DNA from 4 places in the Streptomyces sp. NPDC047917 genome. Region 2 is predicted to be linked to each of the others. Evidence: riboswitches for the same ligand, from Rfam matches in the RefSeq annotation. Region 2 holds a riboswitch; each other region holds the start of a gene.
The links. Region 2 has a riboswitch for cyclic di-AMP ahead of ACGF8B_RS00070 (M23 family metallopeptidase). Riboswitches for the same ligand answer to the same signal wherever they lie in the genome.

Region 1: linked by a shared signal. The riboswitch ahead of ACGF8B_RS22415 (transglycosylase family protein) and the one ahead of ACGF8B_RS00070 (M23 family metallopeptidase) in region 2 are both predicted to bind cyclic di-AMP.
Region 3: linked by a shared signal. The riboswitch ahead of ACGF8B_RS34830 (C40 family peptidase) and the one ahead of ACGF8B_RS00070 (M23 family metallopeptidase) in region 2 are both predicted to bind cyclic di-AMP.
Region 4: linked by a shared signal. The riboswitch ahead of ACGF8B_RS10110 (transglycosylase SLT domain-containing protein) and the one ahead of ACGF8B_RS00070 (M23 family metallopeptidase) in region 2 are both predicted to bind cyclic di-AMP.

The regions. Positions count from the first base shown of each region.
Region 1 is NZ_JBIDCA010000009.1:89,811-94,676, reverse strand. Features, by position in the region: gene ACGF8B_RS22430 (nucleoside triphosphate pyrophosphohydrolase) at 1-484, shown strand, start outside; gene ACGF8B_RS22425 (cytochrome P450) at 534-1,847, shown strand; gene ACGF8B_RS22420 (transglycosylase family protein) at 1,953-2,930, shown strand; cyclic di-AMP (ydaO/yuaA leader) riboswitch at 3,231-3,402, shown strand; gene ACGF8B_RS22415 (transglycosylase family protein) at 3,406-4,170, shown strand; gene eno (phosphopyruvate hydratase) at 4,459-4,866, shown strand, end outside.
Region 2 is NZ_JBIDCA010000001.1:24,505-29,370, reverse strand. Features, by position in the region: gene ACGF8B_RS00090 (hypothetical protein) at 102-323, shown strand; gene ACGF8B_RS00085 (SPFH domain-containing protein) at 380-1,612, shown strand; tRNA gene ACGF8B_RS00080 (tRNA-Met) at 1,777-1,850, shown strand; gene ACGF8B_RS00075 (PP2C family protein-serine/threonine phosphatase) at 2,152-3,312, shown strand; cyclic di-AMP (ydaO/yuaA leader) riboswitch at 3,551-3,703, shown strand; gene ACGF8B_RS00070 (M23 family metallopeptidase) at 3,715-4,809, shown strand.
Region 3 is NZ_JBIDCA010000016.1:237,948-242,813, reverse strand. Features, by position in the region: gene ACGF8B_RS34855 (8-amino-7-oxononanoate synthase) at 1-569, shown strand, start outside; gene ACGF8B_RS34850 (DUF397 domain-containing protein) at 562-768, opposite strand; gene ACGF8B_RS34845 (helix-turn-helix domain-containing protein) at 793-1,653, opposite strand; gene ACGF8B_RS34840 (ATP-binding protein) at 1,858-2,289, shown strand; partial or broken gene ACGF8B_RS34835 (LysR family transcriptional regulator) at 2,412-2,558, opposite strand; gene ACGF8B_RS34830 (C40 family peptidase) at 2,773-3,246, opposite strand; cyclic di-AMP (ydaO/yuaA leader) riboswitch at 3,250-3,422, opposite strand; gene ACGF8B_RS34825 (hypothetical protein) at 3,823-4,131, opposite strand; gene ACGF8B_RS34820 (ATP-dependent Clp protease proteolytic subunit) at 4,139-4,774, opposite strand.
Region 4 is NZ_JBIDCA010000004.1:57,106-61,971, reverse strand. Features, by position in the region: gene ACGF8B_RS10120 (DUF305 domain-containing protein) at 1-63, shown strand, start outside; gene ACGF8B_RS10115 (ABC-F family ATP-binding cassette domain-containing protein) at 173-1,837, opposite strand; cyclic di-AMP (ydaO/yuaA leader) riboswitch at 2,379-2,564, shown strand; gene ACGF8B_RS10110 (transglycosylase SLT domain-containing protein) at 2,569-3,066, shown strand; gene ACGF8B_RS10105 (FAD-dependent monooxygenase) at 3,060-4,262, opposite strand; gene ACGF8B_RS10100 (TetR/AcrR family transcriptional regulator) at 4,350-4,866, shown strand, end outside.

The DNA.
Region 1 (4,866 bases), on a different contig from region 2:
GATCGAGGACGGCGACCGCGACGAGCTGCGCGAGGAACTCGGCGACGTCCTCCTCCAGGTCGTCCTCCACGCCAGGATCGCCGAGGAGGACGAGCAGGAGCCGTTCTCCGTGGACGACGTGGCCGCGACCCTCGTCGAGAAGCTGATCCACCGCCACCCGCACGTCTTCGGCGACGAGAGCGCCGAGACCCCGGAGGACGTGCACGCGCACTGGCTGCGCACCAAGGCCATCGAGAAGCAGCGTGACTCGGTCACCGACGGGGTCCCGCTCGGCCAGCCCGGCCTGGCGCTGGCGGCGAAGCTGGCCGGCCGGGTCCGTACCGCGGACCTCGACGTGCCGCTCCCCACCGGCGACGGCATCGGTTACGAGCTGCTCGCCCTCGCCGTACGCGCCGAGCGGGACGGCATCGACCCCGAAGCCGCACTGCGGGCCGCGGCCCGCGCCTACCGGGACGCCATCAGGGCGGCGGAGGGCAACGAGTGACGCCGGAGGGCGATGCCCGGCGTCCGGGGGCGGCGGATAACGTCAAGGGGTGAACCACAGTCCCGCCGACCGCCCCGCCGATCCGCCCGCCGCCTGCCCCGCCGGCGCCCCCGAACTCTTCACCTGGGAGTTCGCCACCGACCCGTACCCGGCGTACGCCTGGCTGCGTGAGCACAGCCCCGTGCACCGGACCACGCTGCCCAGCGGCGTCGAGGCATGGCTGGTGACCCGGTACACGGACGCCCGGCAGGCACTCGCCGACACCCGGCTCTCCAAGAACCCGGCGCACCACGCCGGGCCCGCGCACGCCAAGGGGAAGACGGGCATCCCGGGCGAGCGCAAGGCGGAGCTGATGACGCATCTGCTGAACATCGACCCGCCGGACCACACCCGGCTGCGCCGCCTCGTCTCCAAGGCGTTCACCCCGCGCCGGGTCGCCGAGTTCGCCCCGCGCGTACAGGAACTGACGGACCGCCTCATCGACCGCTTCATCACGGAGGGGAAGGCGGACCTCATCCACGACTTCGCCTTCCCGCTCCCCATCTACGCGATCTGCGACCTGCTGGGCGTTCCGCGCGAGGACCAGGACGACTTCCGGGACTGGGCGGGCATGATGATCCGCCACGGCGGCGGCCCGCGCGGCGGGGTGGCCAGGTCGGTGAAGAAGATGCGCGGCTATCTGGCCGAACTGATCCACCGCAAGCGGGAGAACCCGGGCGACGACCTGATCTCCGGGCTGATCCGGGCCGGCGACCACGGCGAGCACCTCACCGAGAACGAGGCCGCCGCCATGGCCTTCATCCTGCTGTTCGCCGGATTCGAGACGACGGTCAACCTGATCGGGAACGGCGTCCACGCGCTGCTGCGCGAACCCGGTCAGCGCGAACGGCTCCAGCTCTCCCTGGACGCGGGGGAGAGCGGACTGCTGGAGACCGGCATCGAGGAACTGCTGCGCTACGACGGCCCGGTGGAGCTGGCCACCTGGCGGTTCGCCACCGAGCCGCTGACGCTCGGCGGACAGGACATCGCCGCCGGGGATCCCGTACTCGTGGTGCTCGCCGCGGCCGACCGCGACCCGGAGCGCTTCGAGGACCCCGACACGCTCGACCTCGCACGGCGTGACAATCAGCACCTCGGATACGGGCACGGCATCCACTACTGCCTGGGAGCGCCGCTCGCCCGGCTGGAGGGACAGACCGCGCTGGCCACGCTGCTGAACCGCCTTCCGGACCTGCGACTTGCGGTGGAACCTGCCGATTTGCGGTGGCGTGGCGGGCTCATCATGCGCGGACTCCGCACGCTTCCCGTGGAGTTCACCCCGGGGTCCGCCCACGTGAAAAGTGACACTCTGTCAACTCTGTGACTTTCACGTGATCTGCGCTGCATCGACTTGTGACTCCCGTTCGAACCCGGCTAGGTTCACCGTTCGACTCACCAGTCACCTGTCAGCTACCCGGAAGGCAACCCCATGGGCTCCGCGAACGGCAGACACCGTCGCCCCCGTCAGGCACCCGCCATCGTCGTCGCCGCGGGCGTGACCGGATCGGCCATCGCCATCCCGCTGCTCGGCGCGTCCGGCGCACACGCGGCCGACGCCCAGACCTGGGACCGGGTGGCCGAGTGCGAGAGCGGCGGCATGTGGAGCGCCGACCTCGGCAACGGCCTCTACGGCGGCCTCCAGTTCTCGCAGGAGACGTGGAAGGCGTACGGCGGTTCGGCGTACGCGGAGCGCGCCGACCTCGCCAGCCGGGCGCAGCAGATAGCGGTGGCCGAGAAGGTGCTGGACGACCGCGGCCCGAAGGCCTGGCCCAGCTGTGCGGTCATCTCCGGGCTCGCCGTGGACGGGACGCTGCCCGGAGTGGACCCGGGCTCCGTGCCCGCCGACGAACCGACCGGGAGCGCGAAGCCGTCCGGCGACGCGTCGGCGGACCCGTCCGGCGACGCCACACCGTCCGACAGCGCCTCCGGCAGCGCCTCCGACGGCACGGACGCCGTGGACGGCGCCGACGGCCCGGAGAAGGCCGATGGGCCGTCAGGGAAGACCTCGCCGTCCCCGAAGCCCTCGACCACCCCCTCCCCGGACGCGTCCACCGGCGCCCCCTCCGGAGCGCCCGACGCCTCCGGCTCGCCCGACGCGTCCGGCGGCACGGGCGGCAAGCACCGCGGCGCGCCGGCCGCGGAGAAGGGCGGCGGCACGGGCGGCGGCGGCCGCGAGGCGGGCCGTCATGCCTCGCGCGGCGGCGGCGACGCGCGCGACACGGCCGACACGCCCGCCGACGGCACGTACACCGTTCACGCCGGTGACAACCTCTGGTCGATTGCTGATGCACAGAACATCCCCGGTGGCTGGCCCGCGCTCTACGAGGCCAACAAGGCTGCTGTCGGCGCCGACCCGGACCTCATCCTCCCTGGCCAGAGCCTCGATCTCGACGTGAAAGCCAAGTGAGGACAGTCTGATAATCGACTAAAAGCACCCTCAAAATCGGGGCAGTTCAGGGACCTATGTCCGCTTATGCGTAAGTGAGACATGGGTCTCTTTGCGTCAACTGGCGTGTCGCGCCCGGGGAGCCCTTCCGCATCACGTCCGACCTGCGGAAACGATGGTTCTTCAGATGCAAGTACGGGCTGATTGTCCGATGTGTCCATCTTTGAATGTGAGGGTTGCGTATGTTTACGGTCGGAACCGCTCGCACCGCGGGCCCCGTCGACCGTCACGCCGAATCCTGCCGTCGGTCGAAGGGAACAGACGCGTAAAGCGCCGTAGGCAGGAGCGGGGGACCCAGGTAAGCGCCGGGCCCGATCGTCGAAAGACGCATCAGGACCGGCTTGGGGTGAAGTCGCGTGCTAGGACGTGCGACCGGGCAACTCACTTGGCCCGAACCCGACAGCTCACCTCGTAGGCGTCGGTGAGGAGAAGTTCCATGCTGCTTTCCAGCAAGGGCAAGCACCGCCGCCCGTCCAAGGCCGTCCGTATCGCCACGCTCGCCGGTGTCGCCGGTGCCGCAGTCGCCGTGCCCCTGATGGGCGCGACCGGCGCCTCCGCCGCCTCCGTCGCCACCTGGGACGCCGTCGCCCAGTGCGAGTCCGGTGGCAACTGGTCCATCAACACCGGCAACGGCTACTACGGCGGTCTGCAGTTCTCGCAGTCCAGCTGGGCCGCCGCCGGCGGTACGCAGTACGCCGCCCGTGCCGACCTGGCCACCAAGGCCCAGCAGATCGCCACCGCCGAGAAGCTCCTCGACATGCAGGGCCCGGGTGCCTGGGGCTGCGCCGGCGCCGGCAACCTGACCAACGACGGTGTCGACCCGGGTGTCAGCACCGGCTCCTCGAACTCCACCGCGAACTCCGGCGCCTCCGAGCAGCAGAGCGCCCCGAAGCAGCAGTCGCAGCCGGCCCAGCAGGCCCAGCCGAAGCCGGCCGAGCGCACCGAGGCCCCCGCCGCCTCCCGCTCGGACCGCTCCGCCGCCCCGCAGGCCGAGTCGAAGAAGACCGTCACCACCCCGACCGGCGAGAAGGTCAAGAAGGGCGACGGCGAGTACAAGGTCGTCTCCGGCGACTCGCTGAGCAAGATCGCCGCCGACAACAAGGTCGAGGGCGGCTGGAAGCACCTGTTCGAGCTGAACAAGGACATCGTCAAGGACGCCGACCTGATCTACCCGGGTCAGCAGCTGCACCTGACGAAGTAGTCGCGGCTCTCTCCTCCCGGGCACCGCCCCGGTCCGGCGCGCGTTTCCCCGTGTGCGCCGGACCGGGGCACTGCCGTTCGCGCTCGGGGGAGCGCCGGATCGTTCAAGTGTTGTAGTTACTGGTCAGTAAATTTTTGGCTGTTTGCCCGGCAATGTGTGCCCTCGGGCCCTTTTTCGTCCCAGGGGTCGGGCGGTCGGCCGACTGATCGGGCCGGGCCGGTTAGGCTCTTGTCGCAAGGCCAAAGCGACCCTGCACAACCAGCGTCATATCCCAGAAGGAGATGCCTCGTGCCGTCCATCGACGTCGTCGTAGCCCGGGAAATCCTCGACTCCCGCGGAAACCCCACGGTCGAGGTAGAGGTCGGCCTCGACGACGGCAGCACGGGCCGTGCTGCCGTTCCGTCCGGCGCCTCCACCGGTGCGTTCGAGGCCATTGAGCTTCGCGACGGTGACCCCAACCGCTACCAGGGCAAGGGCGTCGAGAAGGCCGTCCTCGCCGTGATCGAGCAGATCGGCCCGGAGCTCGTCGGCTACGACGCCACCGAGCAGCGGCTGATCGACCAGGCGATGTTCGACCTGGACGCCACCGAGAACAAGGGCTCGCTCGGCGCCAACGCCATCCTCGGCGTCTCGCTGGCCGTCGCCCACGCTGCCTCCGAGGCCTCGGACCTGCCGCTGTTCCGCTACCTCGGCGGC
Region 2 (4,866 bases):
CTCCAGGAGGCGGGGTCGCCTCGTGTCCATGAAGCGGTGCGGGACACCGTGCGGTGAGCGGCGTGAGCAGGCGTACGCAGGGACGCTCACGAGGGCGACGCATGCACCGGGCAGATGAGTCCGCCCGGAGCCCGGTCGGGGCGGTCGGCCGTGTCACCGTGCCGATTCCGTCCGACGGGCCGGGCGAGGTACTGGTGGCGGTGCGGGGCGGGTCCGAGGCCTACACCGCCTGGGCGGCGACGTCGATCGACAGGGACGCGCGCGTCGTTGTCGTCGACACGGTCTCGGCGCGCGGCGTGATCGTGGAACGCCTGCCGTCCTGAGCGGCCGAGCAGCCGCTCACTCGACGGAAGCAGTGTCGTACGGCAGGAGTCTTCCCATGTTCTTCTGGCACGTTCCCGCCCCCAACGAGGCGATGCTCATCTCCGGTTCCAAGGGACAGACGCTGGACACCCAGTTCCGGATCGTCACCGGGCACGGCAGTTTCGTGCTCCCGGTGAAGCAGAAGGCGCGCATGCTCTCCCTGGCGCTGCGCGAGGCGGAGATCACCGAGGACTGCGTGACGCAGCAGGGCATCCGCCTCAACGTCCGGGCCGTGGCCGTCTTCAAGGTCGGTGACGACGCCGTGTCCATCGCCAACGCGGCCCGCCGCTTCCTGACCGAGCAGGAACAGATGGAGGAGCTCGTCGGGCGGATCTTCGCCGGGCATCTGCGTTCCATCGTCGGCGGACTGACCGTGGAGCAGATCATCCGCGAGCGCAACCGGGTCTCCCAGGAGGTCATCGCGGGCAGCCACGGCGAGATGGAGAAGCTCGGCATCGTCGTGGACGCCCTCCAGATCCAGGAGATCGACGACGCCACCGGCTACATCAAGAACCTCGCGGCCCCACACGCCGCCGCGGTCGCCAGCCAGGCCCGGATCGCCGAGGCCAAGGCGGACCAGGAGGCCAGCCAGCGCGAGCAGCAGGCCGCCGCGCTCAAGGCGGAGTACGAACGCGACACCGCGATCAAGCGGGCCGGCTTCCTCGCCGAGACCGAGCAGTACAACGCCCGCGCCGCGCAGGCCGGGCCGCTCGCCCAGGCCCGGGCCTCGCACGAGGTCATCGAGGAGCAGACCGCGCTCGCCGAGCGGCAGGCCGCGCTCGCCGCCCAGCGGCTGGAGGCGGAGGTCCGGCGCCCGGCGGACGCCGAGGCGTACCGGCAGCGCACCCTGGCGGAGGCGGCCCGCGACCGGGTCAAGTTCGAGGCCGACGGCGGCGCGTACACCGAGCGGGCCCTCGCCCAGGCGCAGGCCGACGCCAACAGCGTGCGTGCCGCGTCGCTGCGCGACGGCAACCAGGAGCTCATCGCCGCCAACCGCATCGTGGAGAACCTGCCCGCGCTGGCCGACGCGGCCGCCCGGGGCATGTCCGGCGCCGACCTCACCGTCCTCAACGGCACCAACGGTGTCAACGAGATGGCGGCGGGCGTCGTCAGCCAGGGGCTGGCGATCCTCCACTCGCTGCAACGCGGTGCCAACCCGGTGAAGCAGCCGGCCGTCCATGGCAAGGCCGATTCCGTGCCCCGTATCTCCGAGACGAACCAGTCCTCGAACCAGTCCGCGAATCAGTGACGCTCGAACCAGTCCGCGAATCAGTGACGCTCGAACCGGTCCTCGAACCAGTGACGAACCGGTTCTCGAACCGGTCCTGACGCGGTTCGGTGAGGGGGGTTGAGGGCTGGTGAACCCGAGTGGTCAAAAGGGCGCCGGGGATGGCGTAGAGTTGTGTTCACCGACGCGGGGTGGAGCAGCTCGGTAGCTCGCTGGGCTCATAACCCAGAGGTCGCAGGTTCAAATCCTGTCCCCGCTACTGAAGAATTCAGGCCCGGCACGCACACAGCGTGCCGGGCCTGAATTCGTTTCGCCGTGTGGCGGGCGAGCCATGGCGCACCTGTCCCCCAGCCCTTGGGCCTCCCCTCGCGTGTTTCCTGTGCTCCTCCGGATCCTCTGCTCCTCCGGATCCTCTGCGTCTCCGTGTCTCCGTGTCCTCCGCGTCCCCCGTGTCCCTCCATTGGCCGACGAGGAGTCGCCGCTTCGTTCCGGTCCGGTGAGCCTGGGGGTGGGGCGCGGTACCGTCCGCAGCCGCGCGCGTACCGGGCAGGAGACCACAGGTGTGGAAGCGGGAGAAGCGGCGCGGCAAGCATGCCGGGAGCGGTGCCCGCACCCGGCGGTTCGTACGTGCGCTCCCTCCCCTGATGATCCTCGGCGGGCTGCTGTTCGACATCCTCACCCCGCCCACCTTCACCGCCATCCCGCTGTTCGTGGCCGCTCCGCTGATCGCCGCCCCCTTCTTCTCGCTGGCCAGCACCATTCGTACGGGTATCGCCTCGATGCTGGCCGTCATCGTGCTGCGCCTGTACAGCAGCACGCTGCCCGAGGCCGTGCCGCTGATCGAACTGCTGACCCTGGCCACCGTCTCGGTCCTCGCGGTCGTGATCAACGGGGTCGTACGGCGCGGCAACGAGCAGCTGGCCTCCGCGCGGTACATCGCGGAGACCGCCATGCGCGCGGTGCTGCCGCAGCCGGCCGACCGGACCGGCGGGCTGCAGGTCGCGGCGCGGTACGAGGCGGCGCAGGCGGACGAGTTCGTCGGCGGTGACCTGTTCGCCGTGTCGGACACCCCGTGGGGGGTACGGCTGGTGGTCGGGGACGTGCGGGGGAAGGGGCTCGACGCGGTGGAGACGGTGGCGGTGGTCATCGGGGCGTTCCGCGAGGCGGCCGAGCAGGAAGCCTCGCTGGAGGGGGTGGCGGGACGGCTGGAGCGGGCGCTGGCCCGGGAAGAGGCGCGGCGGGGCGGGCTCGACGTGCTCGAAGGGTTCATCACGGCCGTGCTGGCCGAGATTCCGACCGGGCTGTCCCGGGTGCGGATCGTCAACCGGGGGCACCCCGAGCCGATCCTGCTGCATCCGGACGGGGCGCTGGACGTGCTGAAGCCGTCGGTGCCCGCGCTGCCGCTCGGGATGGATCTGGGGGCGTGGCCGGAGTACACCGACGAGTGGGATCTGCCGGCCGGGACGACGCTGCTCCTCTACACGGACGGTCTCTCCGAGGCGCGGAACATCGAGGGGGTCTTCTACGATCCGGCGGCCCGGCTGCGCGGGCGGATCTTCCCGGGGCCCGAGGAGCTGCTCTCCGCCCTGACCGACGACGTACGGCTGCACACGGGCGGTGAGTCGACCGACGACATGGCGCTGCTCGCGGTCGCACGCCCGGCTGAGGGGCAGCCGGACCGGCGGAGGACCGTGCCGATCGTGGGTGCCGAGGAGGCGTGACGGGGCGATGCCACCGTGCGTAACCGAAAGGCGCCGCTCCGCATAACGTTTGACGCAATGTCAGAAACAGGGTAGTGGCTGAGGGTCGGTCAACTCGTCCGATTCCACCCGCTTGTGTCCCGTAAAGTCCAGGCCAAGGAAGTGAACGATCAGTTGGAACGGCTTGGAATACGGCCCCGGTGTCTATTAACGTTCGATAACGCAGCGCGGTCGTCCCAGCCGTCGTCAGTGGCGGCACCGCGCGCGAGCGCCGAATTCCGCAAGGGAACCGGGGAACCACCTACATGGGGTGAATCGGACACCTGTGTCTCGTGAGAGGCAGAGGGGCCCGTAGGAGACCTTCCTGCTCCGAACCCGTCAGCTAACCCGGTAGGCGAGAAGGAAGGAAAGGAGTGCGCCCCCGTGGCGTCCAACAAGCCTGCCCCCGAGGCCCCGTCCCGGTTCGATTCCGACTACGGCACCGAGCCCGGAGGCGACTTCACCGGCAATTTCACGGCTGAGTTCACCGCTGAGCCCGACCGTGGCTGGGACGAGTGGAACCCCACCGAGGAGTCCGTCCGCCCGGTGCGCGGCAGGCACCGCGTCGCCAAGCAGCGCAACGGCCTCGCCCGCAGCTCCACGGTGCTGGGTGTCGGCGTCATAGCGGCGGTCGGCGCGGGTGGCATGGCCACCGCGCAGAGCAAGCCGCCGGTCTCCATCTCCGTGCCCGACTCGATCAAGGACAACCTCCCCGACGCCAAGTCCCTTCCGGGCGTGGGCGCTTTGTTCTCCGACGAGTCCGAGGCCGACAAGACCGAGGTCGCGGCCGCGACCGCCCCGCTCACCACCGCGGGCATCACCACGGCCGAGGCCGAGCAGGGCACGACGGACGCGGGCGAGGCGCTCCGCGCCCGCATCCTCCAGCAGGCCGAGCAGCAGCAGGACGCCGCCGACGCCGAGGCCAAGGCGGCCGAGGAGAAGAAGGCCGCGGAGAAGGCGGCCGCCGAGGCCAAGAAGCAGCAGGACGAGGCCGAGGCCAAGGCCGCCGCCGAGAAGAAGAAGGCGGAAGAGGAGGCCAAGAAGAAGGCGGAGGCGCTGCGGCTGGCCAAGCTCGCCGCCAGCTACGCCATCCCGACCTCCTCGTACACGATCACCTCGACCTTCGGCGAGGCCGGCTCGATGTGGTCCTCCGGCTACCACACGGGCCTCGACTTCGCGGCCCCGACCGGCACCCCGATCAAGGCCATCCACAGCGGCACGGTCAAGTCGGCGGGCTGGTCCGGCGCGTACGGCTACCGCACGGTGCTCGAACTCGACGACGGTACCGAGCTGTGGTTCTGCCACCAGTCCTCGATCGGCGTCAGTGTCGGCCAGAAGGTCAGCACCGGCGAGACCATCGGCCGGGTCGGCGCGACCGGCAACGTGACGGGACCGCACCTCCACCTGGAGGTCCACACCGCCGGCGGCACGGGCATCGACCCGATGGCCTGGCTCCGCGGCAAGGGCCTCAACCCCTGATCCGACGCCCACTTCGCGGGCCGCTCGATCCCGGCCGGTCCGCCGGCCGATGAACCC
Region 3 (4,866 bases), on a different contig from region 2:
CACTGCTCGTCGACGACGCACACGGCCTCGGCGTGCTGGGGGACGGCGGCCGAGGGGCGCTCGCCGCCGCCGGTCTCGCGGGCGACGCGGGCATCGTCACCACGCTCACCCTCTCCAAGTCTTTGGGCAGCCAGGGCGGAGCGGTCCTGGGACCGGCCCGGGTCATCGAACACCTCGTCAACACGGCCCGTACGTTCATCTTCGACACCGGCCTCGCGCCGGCCGCGGCGGGCGCCGCGCTGGAAAGCCTGCGGCTGCTGCGCCGCGAGCCGGAGCGGGCAGGCCGGGCCCGTGCGGTCGCCGCGGCACTGTACGAGCAGCTCACCGGGGCCGGCCTGGCTGCCGTACGGCCGGACGCGGCCGTGGTCTCGGTGCGCGCCCCCTCGGCGGCCGCGGCGGTGCGCTGGGCGGCCGACTGCCGCACCGCCGGAATCGTGGTGGGCTGCTTCCGGCCCCCGTCCGTGCCGGACGGGGTGTCCCGGCTGCGGCTCACCGCACGGGCCGATCTGACCGAGGAGCAGATCGCCACCGCGGTGTCCGTGGTGCGGCGGACCGCCCCCGTCAGCTGACCGAATCCCGGCGCAGACCGGCGACGAACGAGGTCCAGGCCGCCGCGGTGAACCGCAGCGGCGGCCTGGACACATCCTTGGAGTCCCGCACGGCCAGCCGCTCGTCACCGAACGGCGCGGCCTCCACACAGTTGTTCATACCCGTGCTGCGGCTGCTGCGCCGCCAACGTAAGCCGTGCTGTGCGAGGCAATCCGACATGAGGCCCCCTCGGGCGGTCCGAAGTCACCGACCGTCGCGGTCGATCGCGGCGATCAGGTCCAACGAGTGCTCCGGCGACAGCGCGTGACCCTGCATCGTGCGGAAGGCCGAGCTGTACGCCGCAAGGTCTTCTTTCCGCTCCAGGTAGAGGCTACTCGTCAAATGGTCGAGAACGACCACATCCAGATCAGAAGTGCTCGGAAATGAGAAGATAACGAAAGGCCCGGTAAGGCCGGCATGGCCGCCCATCGAGAACGGGAGCAACTGGAGTCGCACATGGGGCAGTTGAGCCACCCGGGCCAGATGGCGCAGCTGTTCCCGCATCACCCGGCACCCGCCGACCTGGCGCCGCAGCACGGCCTCGTCGAGCACCGCGCTCAGCCGCAGCGGTGGATCGGTCCGCAGCACCCCCTGCCTGGCCAGTCGCACCTCCACCAGCGAGTCCAGCTGGCCGGACGGCAGCCCGTCCAGTGACGCCCGGGTCACCGCACGCGCGTAGTCGGCCGTCTGCAACAGCCCCGGCACCACCGAGGTCTCCAGCGTGCGCGCGGTCCGGGCCTGGGACTCCAGACTGATGAAGTCGCGGTACTGGGGCGGGATCAGACCGCGATAGGCGTGCCACCAGCCGGTGCCGCCACCGCCCGCCGAACCCGCGAGCGTCGCCAGGAGATCCCGCAGCCGGGTGTCGTCCACGCCGTACGTGTCCAGCAGCCGGGTCACATCGGCCGGCTGCACCCCGCTCACCCCGGTCTCGATCCGGCTCACCTTCGACTGGTGCCAGCCGAGCATCCGCGCCGCGTCCCGACTGGTCAGTCCCGACGCGTGGCGCAGACTCCGGAGCTCCTCCCCGAGCTTGCGGCGTCGAACCGCAGGGCCGTGCTGCATCCGCGGCCTCCCTCCCTCTTCTGCCGAGCGGACAGTGTGCCGTCCACATCCGGCCTTGCGTGGCAGGGTTCACCGCTTCGAGCGACAGATATATGCATATCTTGGTGGATCGCCGTCGCAGAGGGCAGCATCAGTGGCAATCTGGCGCGAAGCGCAACCCGTACCGATCGCGGGTCGGCACGGGTGGGAAAGGGACGGCTCGCCATGGCAGACCATCAGGAAGCAAACGTCACTCTGCCGAGCGAGCCGGTCTCGGTCTCGGCAGCCCGCAGGTACGTGGCCCGGGTGCTCGCCGAATGGGGCCTGGCCGCCGACACCGATTTCGCCGACAGCATCCAGCTCATCGTCTCGGAGCTCGCGACCAACGCGGTCCAGCACACCTTCGGGCAGTCGCCCACGTTCACCGTGGACCTCCGGCTGGAGCGGGAGGAGCAGCTGTACCTCGGAGTGACGGACAGTCACCCCCGCTGGCCCCGGCGACTGCCCGCCGCCGTCCAGCAGGACAACGGACGCGGCATGGTGATCATCCGCTGTCTGGCCAAGGAGTGCGGGGGCCGGCTCACCGTCACCCCCACCGCCGACGGCGGCAAGACGGTGTGGATCGCGCTGCCGTGGAGCATCCCGGTGCAGAGCTGACCGACGCGCTCACCCGGCTTCGCCGCCCGGCCACCGAGCCGACCCCGCCCGCCCGAACCCGCTGCGCAACAGGGCCTGTCGAGGATGTGCCGGGCGCGTCCGGCCGGCAGCTCGCCCGTGGCCGTGCGCCGGGCCCCGCGGTGGTGGCGCACCAGCGGTGCCGCGCCCGCCTCCCGCTCCGGCTTGGCGAGCTGCTGGGAGCGGGCCGGTGCGGTGTGGCCCAGGCGTGCGGCGGCCCGGGTGAGCGATCCGGCCTCCTCGACCGCCACCGGCGTGGCCAGCCGTGTCGGGGCCTACATCAAGCGTTCGCGCGCACCGGGCGCACCGGCGAGGGCGGCAGCGGCGTGGCGCTCACCGGGCCGGGCCTGATGCCGGTGACCGGCCCGCCGCCGCACTGAGCGGGGGAGGGCCGGCCGCCGGGTCGGGCCGGGCGGCCACGGGCGGGCCCGGCCGGCGGCCACGGATCGCCGGCCGGGCCGTGCCTCAGCGGACCCGGCCGTAGTAGACGCTCCTGGTCCAGATCTTCTCCAGCCGCACCACGGCGCCGGTCCTCGGCGAGTGCCAGATCTTGCCCTTGCCGGCGTAGATCCCCACGTGGTAGACGCTGCGGCCGTAGTGGAAGAACACCAGATCGCCGCGCTGCCGGTGCGAGGCCGAGATGTGGCGGGTCCGGTTGTACTGCTGCTGGGCCGTGCGGGGGAGCTTCTTGCCGGCCTTCTTGAACGAATAGAGCGTCAGCCCCGAGCAGTCGAAGCGGTTGGGGCCGGTGGCCCCCCAGCTGTACGGCGAGCCCTTCTTCGACGCCGCGACGTTGAGCGCCTTCATCGACAGCGTCGCCGCCCGGGCGTCCGTCGCGGCGCCCGGGGCGAACATAGTGCCACCGACGGCGGCGAGCGTGAGAACCGAGGCCGTACCGGCCCGGACGAGCAGAGACGGGACATGAACCTGCGCAGTCATGCGCAACCCTTCGTCAGCCGCCTGTGAAGGATGACCTGTCGGGTTCGGGCTGGCGAAGTTGCCCGGCCGCGTTCGGCGGCTTCACCCCGAGGGTCGACCGGTGTTCAGGTCGACCCGTTGTGCTCGGGTCCTCCACTCCTGCCGATCCACTTCTGTCGACCAGGCATCCGGACGGCGGCAGGACTCGGCGTCCGCCCGGACCGCCCCGCCGCGGTGGCGGGGGCTTGTCGTCCCAGGGATCTTGACTCACCGACTGCCGGATTTCCGAGCTGAAACAGGGATATGTGAGGCTCCTCACGACTGATCCGTTCGGGTGGACATGGTGATCCTTGAGGCTTCGCCGGTGACCCCGACCAGGTGCGTACCTGGGGCGGAAGGGTTGATTCCGTTCACCGTCCACGCCGAAAACGCAAGTTGAGCGGTCCCTCCTGAGGGGGACTTCCTACGCCGAACGAGCGAGGATTTCCGGTGGGGTGGTCGGGCGTGTCGGGTACGGGAGCCGGGTGACGGCCGCCGGGCGCCGGGTCAGGGGGAGTTGGCCGGATCCGCGCCGCGCGCGCGGACGGCGCGGGCCGGTCAACTCGGCGGAGCCGGGGGTACGGTGACGCGCCCCGCCCGCCGTTCCCCGTCCAGCACCCGCAGCGCACGGGCGAGCGTGGCCGCGTGGAGCTGCGCCTCGCCGCGCTCGTGCATCAACGCGAGGGCGTCCCGCAGCGTGCGTGAGTGCGTGACGAGTGCCTGAGCGGCGCGGAGCGCGCCGTAGGTGTCCCCGCCGCGGGCCGGGTTGATCCGGCCGACCTGGTCGAGGACTTCGAGGTAGCCGTCGATGAACTCCCCCTCGGCACGGGTCAGTGCGGGCAGTGGCGGGAACTCCGGTGGTCGCATCGGGTGTTCACCTCTCGCCGTGCGGCCGCAGTGCGGAATTCCGGTTCTCCAGGACGTGGTCCACCAGCCCGTACGCCTTGGCGCCGGCCGCGTCGAGGATGAGGTCGCGTTCGGTGTCCTCGGTGATCTGCTCCTCGGTGCGCCCCGTGTGACGGGCCAACAGGGTGGTGAGCATCGCGCGGACCCGTTCCAGTTCCTGCGCCTGGATCTCCAGGTCGGAGGGCTGGCCCTGCACCGGCTCGGTGAGTTCGGGCTGCCGTACGAGAACCCTCGCGCCGGGCAGTGCGTGCCGCTTGCCGGGAGTGCCCGCGGCGAGCAGCGTGGAGGCGCAGGAGCCGGCCTGGCCGAGGCAGTACGTCTCCACCTCGCAGTTGAGGTACTGCATCGTGTCGTAGATCGCGGACATGGCCCCGAACGAGCCGCCGGGCGAGTTGATGTAGAGCGACACCGGCCGGTCCGGTGCGTCGTGTTCCAGATACATGAGCTGCGCGATCAGATCGCCGGCCGCGGCGTCGTCGACCGGGGTGCCGAGGAAGACGATGCGTTCGGACAGCAGCTTGGAGTACGGGTCGAGGGTGCGGGTCCCATTGGTCGTGCGCTCGGTGAACTCGGGCAGCACGTGACGGGCGGTGGGGCGGAACAGCATGGCGATGCCTCTCCTCGCGGATTCTGCACGGGGGTCTGCACAAGCTTCCGTAAAAAATGTACAGGACGTACAGAAGGTTATGATGGGGA
Region 4 (4,866 bases), on a different contig from region 2:
GCCGTCGTCACGGCCCAGACCGCCGAGATCGAGCAGATGAACAAGATCATCGACAGGCTCTGATCCCGGCAGGGGTGCGGGCCCCGGCCGTCCGGCGGCCCGCACCCCCTTCTCCCGGCCCACCCACCTCCACGTGGTCCGGCCGGTACGGGAAGCGCCTCGCCGCCGACCGTCAGACGGCGGCCTCCGGCGCCGTGAGCAGCTCGGCCACCTCCTCCGCGCTCGTCTCCCGCAACTCCTCGTCGACCAGCAGCCACCTGGTGATGCCGGCCGATCCGAGGAAGGCCAGATCGTGACTGGCGATCAGCAGCGCGCCCTCGTAGGAGTCGAGCGCACCGGTCAGCTGACGCACACTGGCGATGTCCAGGTTGTTGGTCGGCTCGTCCATCATCAGCAGCTGCGGGGCCGGTGCGGCGAGCATCGTCGCCGCGAGGGCGGCCCGGAAGCGCTCCCCGCCCGACAGGGTGCCCGCAGGCTGCTCCGCGCGTTTGCCCTGGAACAGGAAACGGGCGAGCTGGGCGCGGATGTGGTTGTCGGTGACCCCGGGCGCCGTCCGGGCCACGTTCGCCGCGACGCTCAGTTCCTCGTCCAGCACATCGAGCCGCTGCGGAAGGAACCGCACCGGTACGAAGGTCCTGGCCTCGCCGGACAGCGGGGCCAGCTCACCGGTGAGGGTGCGCAGCAGAGTCGTCTTCCCGGCGCCGTTCCGACCGACGAGCGCGATCCGCTCGGGCCCGTTCACCTGGAGGCTGCCCTCGCGCAGCCTGCCGAAGCGGGGACGCAGGCCGTGCAGGCTCAGCACGGTGCGTCCGGTGGGCACCGCCGTGTGCGGGAGGCTCACGCGGATCTCGGCGTCGTCGCGGACCGCGGCGGCGGCCTCCTCCCGGCGTTCGCGTGCCTCACCGAGCCGTTCCTCGTGGACGCCGCGGAGCCTGCCCGCCGACTCCTGCGCCGACCGCTTCCGGCGGCCGGCCAGGATCTTGGGCAGGCCGCCCTCGGTCTCCGCCTTGCGGCCGTTCTTCTGACGCCGGGCCAGTTTCAGGTGGGTCTCCTCCAGTTCGCGCTTCTGGCGGCGCACATCGGCCTCGGCGGCCCGCAGCATCCGCCCGGCGGCCTCCTGCCCGGCGGCCACGGCCTCCTCGTACGCAGACCAGCCACCGCCGTACCAGTTCACCGAGCCGGTGCGCAGTTCGGCGATGCGGTCCACACGCTCCAGCAGTTCGCGGTCATGGCTGACCACGACCAGTACCCCCGAGCGCCAGGAGTCGACGGCCTCGTAGAGCCTGCGGCGGGCGAGCACATCGAGGTTGTTGGTGGGCTCGTCCAGGAGCAGGACGTCGGGGCGCTCCAGCAGCAGCGCGGCCAGTCTCAGCAGGACGGTCTCCCCGCCGGACAACTGGCCCACGGTGCGGTCGAGTTCGATGCCGCCGAGGCCGAGCGAGCCCAGTGTCGCCAGGGCCCGTTCCTCGACGTCCCAGTCGTCGCCGATCGTCTCGAAGTGCTTCTCGTCGACGTCCCCGGCCTCGACGGCGCGCAGCGCCTCGCGCCGCTCGGCGATGCCCAGGGCCCGGTCCACCCGCAGTGTCGTGTCGAGGGTGATGTTCTGCGGAAGGTGGGCGAGGCTGCCACCGACGGTCACCGACCCCTGGGACGGGTGCAGTTGGCCGGCGAACAGTCGCAGGAGTGTGGACTTGCCCGCGCCGTTGTTGCCGACGAGGCCGACGCGTCCCCGGCCGATGCTGAGCGAGAGCCCGTCGAGGACGGTGGTGCCGTCCGGCCACCGGAAGGTCAGGGCGGAGCAGGTGAGAGAGGCATGAGGGGTGGTGGGAGTCGCCATGGTGTTCCTCGCATTCGCAAGCGCGGTGAAGGGGGCTTCGTATGCGAGCACCACGCAGCGACCGGGCCATGGGAAGAGGTGCGGCGGTCCTGAAGATCGGGGGACGGCTCAGGCACCGAGGTCGCATCCACGCGGGGTCACGGGCAGCGCGAAGCACTGCTACGGCGTGACGGGCGTACGGGCAAAGCCGTACGGCGCGATGTTCGCGAACCTCAGATGCGCAACGTCCACCTCAATCGGAGACAACAGGACCTCAGAACTGTAAACGACGGGGTGACGGAAGGGCAATGTCATTGGGTCCCGGAGCGGGCGCCGGAAGGTGCGGGCGAAATGCCCGCATTTGTGAATTCGTGGCGCGAGTCACGTCCGGCCCACCGGATACCGCCCCGCGCGGTTCGGTTCCCTTTCCGCACAAGGGGAGTGGTTCGCGCGGTGTGAGGTGGATTACCGAAATTCCCGTTACTCGATCTTGTGGGTGAATTGCATTCGGAAATTGGGGTCTTGTCCGCTTCGGTTCTTCTCGCTTACGGTCACCGTCAATCCGGACGGAACGCCGAATCCTGCCGCTGTCCGGCAATCCGACCACTCGTGTACGGCAGGAGCGGGGAACCCAGGTAAGCCGCCGGTCCGGAATCCGGAACGGCTCGGGGTGAAGCCACGCAGATGCGCGGCCAGGCATCTCCAGCCTGAACCCGACAGCTCACCTCGCAGGCGACGGAGAGGAATCCACCATGCCCGCAACGGGTACGTACCGTCGTCGCAGGTCCACCACGCTGACCCGCGGTTTCATCGCCGTGGGCACGGGCGCGGCCGCCCTGCTCCTCCCCCTGCTCGGCGCCCACACCGCCTCGGCGGCCCCGGCGCGGCCCGCCGCCGTCACCGCTCCCGCCGCGTCGTCCGCGACGTACACGAACGATCTGGACGGCTGGATCAAGGAGTCGCTGGCCGTGATGGCCGAGCACGGCATTCCCGGCAGCTACGAGGGCATCCACCGCAACGTCATGCGCGAGTCCTCCGGAAACCCCCGGGCGATCAACAACTGGGACTCGAACGCCGCCGCCGGGACGCCGTCCAAGGGCCTCCTCCAGGTCATCGAGCCGACGTTCCGGGCCTACCACGTGCCCGGGACCGCGATGGACAGCTACGACCCGGTCGCCAACATCACGGCCGCGTGCAACTACGCGGCCGCCAAGTACGGTTCCATCGACAACGTCTTCGGGGCCTACTGAGGCGACCGGACCACCGCCCGGCCGGGCCCGTCCCGAGGTCGGCCCAGCCGCGGCGGTGTCCAGTCGGCATGGCGCAGGACCGCGCGGACGGTGACCCGGGACGGCGCGAGCCGCAGCGCCGTATTGCGCAGGGCGACGGCCACCGGACGGGACAGCTGCTGCCCCATCCGGCCGGCCTGCCGGGCGGCCCGCGCGACCGACTGGCTGCGGGGCCGGCGCTCGGCGTCGTAGCGGACGAGCGCCGACTCGACGCCGGCCCCGCCGGAGAGCGCGGCGGCCAGTGTCGCCGCGTCCTCCAGTGCCTGACAGGCCCCCTGGCCGAGATTCGGGGTCATGGCGTGCGCGGCGTCGCCGAGCAGCGCGATCCGGCCGACCGCGTACGAAGGGAGCGGAGTCACCAGCTCGTTGATGTCGTGATGCAGTACGGCATCGGTCCGGGTCGCTGCCAGCAGGGCGGGAATGGGGTCGTGCCAGCCGCCGAACCGGCGGCGCACCTCACCCAGCGGATCAGGGTGCCGGACCCCGGCGGGCGCGTTGAGTACCGCGTGCCACTCGGCCCGGCCGTCGGCGAACGCGATGTGGCCGAACTCGGCCCCCCGTCCCCAGGTCAGCTCGAAGTCGGTACGCAGATCGACGGGCGTCTTGGTGATGGCGCGCAGCACCGTCGAGCCGCTGTAGGCGGGACCGGGGTGCCCCGGGAAGAGCTGGGTGCGCAGCCTGCTGCCGATTCCGTCGGCGGCCACCACCAGATCCGCCTCCAGCGCGGTGTCGCCCGCGGTCAGGCGCACCCGCGAGGCGTCGGACCGGTCGACGGACGTCACTTCGGCCCCGATGAGCAGGGATTCGGGCGGCAGGGCCGCGCGCAGCAGCCGGTGCAGCCCGGACCGGGGGATGCCCACGATCGGCGTCCCCAGCTCGCGTTCCAGCGCGGCTCCGTCCATGCGGGCCAGCAGACGGCCGTCCGGGGTGCGGGTGCCGCCGGTGTACTGGGGCCGGGCGGCCGCGCGCACCGCCGCGCCGACACCGAGGACGTCCAGCGCGCGCAAGCCGTTCGCGTGCAGGGAGATGCCCGCGCCCGCGTCGTCGGGAGTGCGGGCGCGTTCGACGACCGTCACCTCCCAGCCGACGAGCCGCAGCCCGATCGCGGCGGCCAGTCCGCCGATGCCACCGCCGACGACCACCGCGTTGTTGCCCATGCCCGGTCCCCTCCCATGCCCCGTCACAACCTTCTACAGCTGTAGAAGGAGCGTACTACCCCTTCTCTACAGGTGTAGAAAGGGGTGGTGACCACAGACCGACGGACCGTCCTCGCCGATGCCGCCATCCATGTGCTGGCCGAGGAGGGGATGCGGGGCCTGACCCACCGGGCCGTGGACCGGGCGGCGGCCCTGCCGCCCGGCACCACCTCGGCGTACTTCCGCACCCGTCAGGCGCTGCTCACCGCGCTCGTCCGACGGCTCGTGGCACAGGACCAGGCGGAATTGCAGGCGGCCGGCGAGCAGGCGCGGGTGCCGCGCGCCGCCGCCGAACTGACGGACGGGCTGGCCGGGTTCGTCGAACGGCGGCTGACCGGCGAGGGGCGGCAACGGTCGCTCGCCCGCTACGCCTGCGCGGTCGAGAGCGTGCGCCACCCGGAACTGCGCGAGATTCTCGTACCGCGGCAGAACGCGGCCCGTGCGGCGGTGCGGGCGTTCCTGCACGCACAGGGCGTCGCCGACGCCGAGGGCCGCACGCTCACACTGCTGGCCTGCGTGGACGGACTCGTCTTCGACCGGCTGGTGGGCGGCGGGGGAGCCGTAC